Regions from separate parts of the Peribacillus sp. TH16 genome, predicted to be linked through region 1. Evidence: riboswitches for the same ligand, from Rfam matches in the RefSeq annotation. Region 1 holds a riboswitch; each other region holds the start of a gene.
What was found. A riboswitch is a leader RNA that binds a small molecule or an ion and turns the genes downstream of it on or off. The one in region 1 is predicted to bind cobalamin.
Positions count from the first base shown of each region.

Region 2: linked by a shared signal. The riboswitch ahead of JFV29_RS01400 (energy-coupling factor ABC transporter permease) and the one ahead of JFV29_RS07085 (hypothetical protein) in region 1 are both predicted to bind cobalamin.
Region 3: linked by a shared signal. The riboswitch ahead of JFV29_RS27460 (ABC transporter substrate-binding protein) and the one ahead of JFV29_RS07085 (hypothetical protein) in region 1 are both predicted to bind cobalamin.

Region 1 is NZ_JAEKEM010000002.1:1,462,765-1,466,041, reverse strand. Features, by position in the region: gene JFV29_RS07090 (MBL fold metallo-hydrolase) at 444-1,271, shown strand; cobalamin riboswitch at 1,374-1,573, shown strand; gene JFV29_RS07085 (hypothetical protein) at 1,842-2,075, shown strand; gene JFV29_RS07080 (hypothetical protein) at 2,110-2,298, opposite strand; gene JFV29_RS07075 (YheE family protein) at 2,396-2,599, opposite strand; gene JFV29_RS07070 (YheC/YheD family endospore coat-associated protein) at 2,661-3,277, opposite strand, start outside.
Region 2 is NZ_JAEKEM010000002.1:283,865-287,141, forward strand. Features, by position in the region: gene cobJ (precorrin-3B C(17)-methyltransferase) at 1-179, opposite strand, end outside; gene JFV29_RS01395 ((2Fe-2S) ferredoxin domain-containing protein) at 194-562, opposite strand; cobalamin riboswitch at 714-903, opposite strand; cobalamin riboswitch at 1,114-1,309, shown strand; gene JFV29_RS01400 (energy-coupling factor ABC transporter permease) at 1,487-2,230, shown strand; gene JFV29_RS01405 (energy-coupling factor ABC transporter substrate-binding protein) at 2,232-2,546, shown strand; gene cbiQ (cobalt ECF transporter T component CbiQ) at 2,530-3,277, shown strand, end outside.
Region 3 is NZ_JAEKEM010000009.1:2,778,505-2,781,781, forward strand. Features, by position in the region: gene JFV29_RS27455 (FecCD family ABC transporter permease) at 1-454, opposite strand, end outside; gene JFV29_RS27460 (ABC transporter substrate-binding protein) at 417-1,385, opposite strand; cobalamin riboswitch at 1,564-1,740, opposite strand; gene JFV29_RS27465 (polysaccharide deacetylase family protein) at 1,828-2,715, opposite strand; gene JFV29_RS27470 (ABC transporter ATP-binding protein) at 2,819-3,277, opposite strand, start outside.

The DNA.
Region 1 (3,277 bases):
ATTTTTGTAAGATAAGCTTCGTTCTTTTTAGCAGCTTGTCGATTTTTTTTAATAATTACGTGAATTTTTTGTCAGGAAAGTATTGTTTCAAAGTCTGTATCATGAATGCTTTAGCTTTTTTATCAACCAAGGTAATATTGATAGTTACTCAGCGTTAATGATTAGCCGTGAATTTTTTTATCGCCCAAACTTAAATACGGAGTACCCTTTCTTAACAACTTCCTTTTAACCGAAGCCAGATTTTTGCTGTTTCTTTTCTTAGTTGCATAATAGAATACCTTAAATCAATGACAATGGTTTCAAAAAGTGCCTTGATTCTACCGGAAAATATACTACGGGTCTTTGCTAGGAAAATACTATTTGCTTGTCAAAAGTATGGAGGAATATTACATTTATTGTAATGAACAAGGGGTATTTTTATACAATTGATGAGGAGGGAAGCCATGCTAGAGATTAAGACGATAAATGATGTGGTTTGTGTACAAGGGACCCCTGAAGGAATAAAGTCGGGGATGAGTGTATATGTTTTTTTAACAGACGGCCTATTGATTGATACGGGAGCCCAAATTTTATTGGAAGAACTTATCCCTTTCTATGAATCAGCCAACTTCGATTTAGTGGCGCTAACGCATTATCATGAGGACCATACTGGCGGTGCTTCCTGGATACAGGAACATAGAAAAGTTCCAATTTATATTCATCCGGTGTCGATTGATGTATGTGCGAAGGATGCTGAATATCCTGATTATCGCAAAACTTTTTGGGGAAGGAGAGATGGCTTCAAAGCTGAGCCGCTGGGGAGGGCTGTTCATTCCCGTACCCAAACGTGGGAGCCAATCTTTACCCCAGGTCATGCTATGGACCATATGGTGTATTTGAATCACAGTAATGGCATGCTGTTTTCAGGTGACCTATTCGTTACACCGAAAACGAAGCTTGTTTTACGGGAAGAATCTGTCCCTGTTATCATCGATTCTATAAATAGATTACTTCAATATGATTTTGGAGAGGTTTTTTGTTGTCATGCCGGTCATGTCCCTAATGGGAAGGAAATGTTTCAAAGAAAGCTCGACTATTTGGAAAACCTGCGTGGTGAAATTTTACGATTACATAATCAAGGCTTGGCAGTACATGAAATCCAGCAAATTGTTTTGCCGAATCAATATCCGCTTATCGAGATATCTGGCCACGAATGGGATTCGGAGCATATTATCACATCGATATTAAAAGAAAAGATATTGATTAATAAGGATAATGGAGCGAAATACTAATTAGTGATTTTGTGTAATGGAAGAGCTGTTAATCAATTTCCTTTTGAACACAGAAGCACGCATTGTAGTTTAAGGGATAATTTTATAATTTAAACTGAAAATTAAATACGTCTAGAAAAAGGTGCAGATAATATATTGAAGATTATCTGCTTAAAAGGGAAGTCCGGTTAGAATCCGGCGCTGTCCCGCAACTGTATATGAGAGCGATTCGAGTAATGCCACTGTCTCCTGCAAAAGGGGATGGGAAGGTTCGAAAAGCGATGATCATGAGCCAGGATACCTGCCTATTTTTAGCACAGCATCATAAACCTACGAGGATAGGAGGTGTTAAGTGCGAGAATTGACAAGAGCATGTTTTTCATTTTTTGAAAAATGGAAAATTCATGTTTGTTTTTTGTTATGTTTTCTTTTGCACTCTAACAACTTCTAATCGGGAAGTTGTTTTTTTATTTTTTTAGATGTAATCAATTATAATAGTCGATTTTTTAACAAAATTATAAGGAAATCTCGTCTCTCTATGGAACAAGAGAAAAGTTTTCTTTATGAACAAAATTTAAGGGGGGATAATGCATGTTTGGAACAGTTAGATACTTTACGGATTTTTTAAAAGCTAAGATTATGTATAATTTTTCTGGGGAAAAAATGATTTCTTTAAGCGAAAATCATACAAGGTTGAACAAGGAAATTAATGTGAAGGCAAAAAATTCAAAAGAAAAAGTAGAGTATTTACTTTTTCTTGAAAAGGCTTATGGAATAATTAATAAGGAAATGTTCGGTCAAAAGGAGGAGTTGACAGTTTTATAAAAAGGAGCCACCTAAAGGAGGCTCCGGACACTAATTATTTATTCTTGTTTGGCTCGGTTTCATCATAAAAATCATGGGCTTCTTCAATGTTCTGAAGGTCAGCAGCTGCATAAACATTCCCGCCGGCCAGCCCTTCATTGATGTAACGGTCGATGTCTAAGAAAGCAGAGTTCTTGCCTTCATATTCGGTATCCTTCAAAAATGTGAATTCTTCTTTATCCAAAAGAAATCCCTCCTAACCTTTTTTTATAGTGTAGGCAAAAGAGGGCTTTTTATTCTGAGTAAGTCCTCATGAATGAAATGAGGAGTTTAGCACTAAGTTATTCATATACATGATAGACCATTAAGTCATGTATGATGCTTTTGAGCTTAGCTTCGTCTGTTTCTGAAGGGGGATTGGCAGTCCATTCTATGGACCCGTCTTTATGGTATAAGGCTTGGACGGCCTGCTTGTTAAAGTAAAAGGAAATTTTCCAACCTGGTAAATTTTTATGTAATGGTGTCCATTGAAAATGAGTAATCATATGTATAACCTCCATATAAGCTGTCTCTCATTTCATTATAATGGAAAACGGCAGATGGAGGTTATTTTCTCGTTTGATTTAATAAAGTTAATTCAATAAACAGGTTTTTCAAATGCAAGAGTCGGCTTGCTTCAATTTCTTCTTCATCAAATTGCATGGGTTTAGAGTTTACTTCGTAAATGAAGAGTGATCCTGTTGAATCTTCGCCAATATCAATAGAGAATTCCCCGAGAAAGCCGAATTTCTTCGAAAGAATCAGACCGCACTTTTGAGCAATGTACGCCAACTTCCGGTTTAAATTCCTCGATTGTAAGTTTTTGTAAGGGAAAAGTTTCCCGCCTCTTGGAGTATGGGTTGTGATTTCCTGGGTTTGTGACATCCGTACAGCCTTACCAGTAATTTTATAGAACCCATTTTCATAATGAACGAGAACTCGGTAATCATAACGATGTCCATTCAGTTTCTTTGGTATAACCGCGCGTTGGGCGAGATAGGCTCTTCTCATCAGTAGCATTTTTTTATGCTCCCAAAATGAGGAGAAATTTGGGAAGGATTCACTATGTTTTAGGCTATTAAACTGAAGAGTTTCATCAGGATTCTCTATTAGTGTGTAAATACCTTTCCCTTGGCTTCCTTTAGATGGTTTTAGGTAAATATGTCTGTGGGATTTTAAAAAAG
Region 2 (3,277 bases), 1.2 Mb from region 1:
TCAGTCATACCTGTACTTATAATCGTTTGATCTGTAAGAAGGCCCTGTATGAGTTCCACATATGTTTTGTAACCAATGATGAAGTCACTTTCTTGAAGGGCTTCTACAGCACGTTTGGTAATATGTTCAAAATTCCCTGGTCCAAAGCCAACGACAAATAATTTACCGTTTGTACTCATTTAGACATCTCCTTTTACAACTTGTCTTTTGAAATTCCTGTTTGAGCTGGAAAATCTGGATTAGGAGTCATTTCTCCATTAGTAAATTGGTAAATCATCTGTGGAATGAACTTCTCATCATCGAGATTACGGACAATCTCTCGTCCAAAATCAGGTGAATCCACTCGATACCATGTCCCTTGAGGATAAGCAATCACAACGCAGGCATCCTTACACCTTCCGTTACAGCGAGTTCTAGTAGTATGAATTTTTTGATTCAGACCTTGTGAAGTAATTTCATCACGAATTGCTTGCGTTATTTCTTCGCCACCTTTTTTCATGCAACTGCTGCCGTTACAAATCAAAAGATGCGAATTTGTGCCTTTTAAGTTCCAAGTTGTCATCTTCTTCCTCCTAAATCTGAGAAAAGGCAAAATAAAAAACCTTAACTGTTAGAGTTAAGGTTTAAAAAAAACTATATGAAAAGGGAGCCTCCAGCAAGCAAAGTGAAACTCTCAAAATCTCCATAGTCCTTCTACCTTTCCCTCCGAAAAGTATCACACAATTTTAAAAGCAGGTTTCCTGGCTTACGCTTCAATTTACTTTTGTCCCTTCCCAGCTCTAGGCCAGTGGTTATCGACAATTTCATCAGCGTTACAGTAGCGGGGGCTGCATCGGATTCTCACCGATTTCCCTATTATCCCTTGCGTGTTCATACAAGAGCACTTTTAAATTGAAATATTTGGTTTTATAATAATATATTTCTAGTTAACTTTATCTATCATATAACAACTTTTTTAAAATTCAATAGTTTATTCCGACTGTTTTGAAAAGTTTAATGGTGAAAATCCAGCTTCATGCCTATCCTCACTGCGATTTTATCCTTCTCAAAAAAATATGAATAGAGTGTAGATGGAATCATTGCTTTATGGTACAATAAACGAGAATTTTCAAAAAATTACATAAGTTTTATGGTGCTAGATTCCTCGGAATTTAGCTTAATAGGGAAGTCGGTGTAAATCCGGCGCGGTCCCGCCACTGTAAAGGGAAGTCCTAATACGTAATGAATAATCCACTGTCAAACGCGATGGGAAGGATGTATGAGGATGATGATCCAGAGCCAGGAGACCTGCCATGAAGCGTGAAACTGTTTACAACCTACGAGGATGGGTGTGCGGATCAGGCAGCTAAGCTAATATTTGTATTATGCTGCAAACTTACTGTTCATTACGCACTTCTTTCTTTTTGAGAGAAGTGCTTTTTATGTTGCCCGCCACTTCTCTTCTCAGCTTTAATCATTAAAAATAAAAGCGTTGAAAGGAGAAAAAATGAAAAAAGCCAATTGGAAAATACTTTATTTTGTCATTTTACTACTTTTCGTACCAAAGAAAGCAATGGCCATGCATATTATGGAGGGCTTCTTACCGATCGAATGGGCGATATTCTGGTGGGCTGTGACACTTCCATTTTTAATCTTGGGTTACCGTTCTATTAGGTCTAAAGTGAAGGAAAACCCAGAAACAAAAATGATGCTGGGTCTGTCCGGCGCATTCGTTTTTATTTTATCAGCCCTAAAAATCCCTTCCGTTACAGGAAGCTCTTCACACCCTACCGGCGTCGGTTTAGGTTCAATCTTGTTTGGGCCACTGGCCATGAGTGTCGTCGGTTCTATTGTTCTGTTATTTCAAGCTGTATTACTAGCTCATGGAGGACTAACTACGCTAGGAGCCAATGCCTTTTCCATGGCTGTTTGCGGGCCGTTCATTGCTTATTTTGTATTCAAAGGCGCTACTAAATTAGGTTGGTCCTTCTCTCTTGCTGTTTTCTTAGCAGCAGCTTTCGGAGATTTGGGCACCTATGTGATAACTTCTGTACAACTTGCTTTAGCTTTCCCATCGGAGGTAGGTGGATTCATGGCCTCATTCACTAAATTTTCAGGAATCTTTGCCCTTACCCAAATACCTTTAGCAATCAGTGAAGGTTTATTGACAGTCGTTGTCATGAATTTCTTGAAGAAATACAATCTAGGCGAATTGAAATTACTGCGAGTGTTATCTAAGGAGGCTCGTTAGCATGAAAAAAAGTTTATTGTTGCTTTTTCTAGTCGTCATACTTGCTATAATTCCGTTAATCACCCAACAAGGAACAGAATTTGGTGGAGCTGATGGAGTGGCGGAAGAAGCCATCACTAAAATCCAACCAGAATATAAGCCTTGGTTCAACAGTATCTGGGAGCCGCCAGGTGCAGAAACCGAAAGCTTATTGTTTGCTCTCCAAGCCGCGATTGGCGCCGGATTCATAGGATACTTCATCGGCGTTATGCGACAAAAAAATAAACAGTCCGTCCAAGAAAAGGACGAACAGGCAAAACATGTTACTCATAGATAAATACGCCTATTTCAACCGGCTAAAGCATGTACATCCTTTAGAGAAAATGATTTTTGCCCTCTCCCTTTTGTTGTTTTCTTTAGCAGTGAGGGATACGACCGTCTCACTCATCACCTTTACCGTGATGAGTGCTTTTATCATTTTCGGGGCAAAAATTCCAATCTCTTATTATCTAAAATTACTCTTATTACCTGGATTTTTTGTACTATCAGGTACAATTACCATCCTTTTTTCATTCGCAAGTAAATTTACTTCGATACCAAATGTATGGTGGTCCTGGAATTTCGGCAGCTGGCAAATATTTATCAGCGAAGACAGTATAAAAACGGTAATTGGTCTAATCGTTGTTGTATTAAGCAGTATCAGCTGTTTATATTTCCTAACCTTAACTACTCCCATCACAGTTATACTATATGTATTGCGTAAGCTGAAACTGCCTTCATTGCTGATTGATTTAATCGAATTAACTTATCGCTTCATCTTTATTTTTTTAGATACAGCTATGGCCATTCATCAATCACAGTCATCACGGCTTGGATATAGTTCAGTGAGGAAGGGAATTCGATCTCTCGGGTTACTCATATCTTCCCTGTTTTTAGGAGTGTTTCAGCGCTCTGAACAATTAACGATGGCAATGAACGCAAGAGGGTATCAAGAGAATATTTCATTTATCGATGACTCTTACACTTATTCCTCTCGTAATTGGCTGATTACCATTGTAACTCTAGTAA
Region 3 (3,277 bases), on a different contig from region 1:
CACAGAAAATCGTAAGCAATGAAAACATAATACTTAACGTCGGTAGGGTATATAAACCGATCAACGGCAATGATATATTCAAAAACAATGTCAATACAGCGCCTACTGATGCTCCTGATGAAATCCCTAATGTGTAGGGGTCAGCAAGCGGGTTCCTGAGCAGTCCCTGAAAGGCTGCCCCGGCAATCGCAAGCGAAGCCCCAACCAAACCTGCAAGTAATACACGTGGCAGGCGGATGTTCATTACGATATTCGTCAGCATCACATCTGGCTCAACTGAGATTGGTAAATGAAAAAATTCCTTGCCGATAATTTGTATAAGCGCTGGAATCGGTACTGACACCGAACCAAAGGAAATGCCAAACGTCATTGCGAAAAGCAAAAACAATAACGCAATCAAATAAGCAAACGCCCACTTAGTTGTCAAATAGGTTCGGATAGACTGATTTGGCAAGTTCCTCTACTCCCTCTATTAAGCGTGGACCAGAACGGGTCACTAAGTCAGAATGGACATCAAAGACTTGACCATCCTTAACAGCAGCTACATCTTCCCATCCTTTTCGGCCCGTCACTTCACTGACTGGATCTTTTGTATAATAACCATATGTTGTAATAATGACATCCGGATTTGCAGCAATCATAGACTCTTCGTCAATTTTCGCCCACCCGTCCAATTCGGCTGCTGCATTTTTCGCTGAAATTATGTTAAGCATTTCATTCATGAATGTATTTTTTCCAGGTGTATAAATATCCGGTGATGGCGAAACCTCTACTAGAACGGTTTTTCTTTCCTCATCCTTAACGGATTTAGCTTTTTCCTGAATTTTCTTCAGTTTCGTTTTCATATTCGCAACGATTTCTTTTGCCTTATCATGTTCTCCCGTTGCCTGTCCAATCATATCAATAGACTCATACACTTCGTCAAAGCTTTGTGCATCATTGACTACAAGGACATCTATTCCAGCATCCTTAAGCTGCTGCAATCCCTCATTCGAATTATGGGCACTGGATGCATGAGCAAGAACAAGATCAGGCTTTAAGGAAACGATTAACTCCGTGTTCATTTCCATTCCGCCAACTTTTTCAATTTCTTTCGTTTCTTCCGGGTAATTATCAATGTCGGATACACCAACAACCTTTTTACCCAAACCAAGTGCAAAGACCACTTCTGTATTACTTGGTATCAATGTAACAATTTTCTTTGGTTGTTCTTCTATCGTTACTTTTTCACCCGTTGCATCTTTTATCGTAATCGGGAAAGCTTGGTTTTCAGTATGATTCGTTTGTTGCTTTTCTTTCGTTCCTTCTTTTGATGTATCATTGCAACCAACCATAATACCTGCAGTTAGTAACATCACTAGAATCAGACCATAGATTTTCTTCATTTTACATCCCCCACAATCTTTTAATTCAATTTCCGACCACCTAAAGAAAACGCATCCTGAAGTGAAGAAGCGAATTTCAAAACAAAAGCATCTCCCGTCAAACGGAAGATGCTTGTATGGCAACAATATAATTACGGACTCAGAAGGTCTGCCACACACCTTCCCATCCGCGTAGGTTACAGGTGTACGAATCTTGGCAGGTCTCCTGGCTAATGGTCATCGTCAACGGCACCTTCCCATATCTCACATACAGTGGTACACAGCCGCTAACTCCCATTTACAGTGGCGGGACCGCGTTGGTATTTCACCAACTTCCCTTTTAAGTCATTAAGACACCAAATCGTTCATATGTATATAATTTTCACTGCTTTTCATTATACACTATGTAAGAAATGATTATTATATGATTTTTCAGACTGATTCCGAAATACCTTGTCTTCAATTAATAACGTGATGCATTTTCAATCAGCGCTGCAAATCCATCGACTGACAATCCGGGTGAAATCCGAACTCGGTGTAGTGCATGCATCCCTTGGTCCCTTGAAGCTCCACCAGCTTCGGTGGTTACTGCCATCTTGTATCCAGCTTCTTCTGACAACCTAAGGCTCTCCTCGTTATACCGACCAACAGGATATGAAAGTACTGTCGTGTCCTGTTGGAGAATACGATCGAATAAATCCTTTGACTGTACCATTTCAGCTTCCTGCTGCCCTACCGTCATACGGTTAAGCTCAAGATGGTTGATAGTATGACTTTCAATAGAAATCCCATTCTCGCTCATCTCCACCATTTGTTCTTCCGTCAGGTGATGACTTTTTTCAATAGATTTCCCGATCATAAAAACAGTAGCTTTCATATTATATTCTTTTAATATAGGAAAAGCCTCCGTGTAATTATCTGTATAGCCATCATCAAAAGTAAGCCAGACACACTTTTCACTTGGCATCCGATTTTCCGTTAAAACAAGAAATGCTTCCCTAGGGGATAATGTATAGTAATCATTCTCCCGAAGCCAGTTCATTTGTGATTGAAATTCCTCTCTTGGTACCCGAAGGTTATTACCTTCAGAAATACTATGATACATCAATATTGGAAGTTGAACCGTGGACTCGGCTCTTATCCAGTTTCTCGTATCGATCTGTTCAGGATATAATCTGTCCTCCGAATTCTGCCCGACGTCATTCTCCGCTGCTGCAACCACTTCAATGTTATCTTCCGCAATCGGTGCAGCCGTCTTTGTACCTATATTCTCTAAAACCCCTTGTGAGCATGAAGGCAAAATTAAAATTCCCAGCAATGCTACCATCAATAAAACTCTGTATTTCCTCACTATCATTCTCCTAATTTTTTCTAGCATAATAGTACCAGAAAACTAGTAAATAATAAAGTATTCCATTTAGCGAAAAAAAAGGCAACCCGGTGGCTGCCTTTTTTTAACTAGTAAATCGACAAGTACTTTGATCACGCGGAATGCCTAAATCTTTCGGCACCATCGTTTCAATCAAAAAGTTCTCATCTTCTTCATAAATAATCTTCTTCATTTCAATTCCGAAGTATTCCTTCATCCGGGATTCTGTCATTACTTCCTGGACTTCCCCGTAAACGACCGGCTTTTGTTTGGCTGTCATTAACACATGGTCAGCAAGGAAAAACGCATGGTTTGGGTAATGCGTGTTTATGATACAAGAGATTTTCTTTTCTTGTGACAAACGCTTTAATGTCTGTAAAATCACAACCTGCTTTTGAACATCAAGATGGGATTCCGGTTCATCGAGAATGAGCACTTCCGGGTCTGATACCAGCGTACGTGCAATCAACGCTAGTTGCAACTCACCACCACTGACTGTATTGCAGGACTTCCCAGCAAGATGGCCAATCCCTACAGTTTCCAG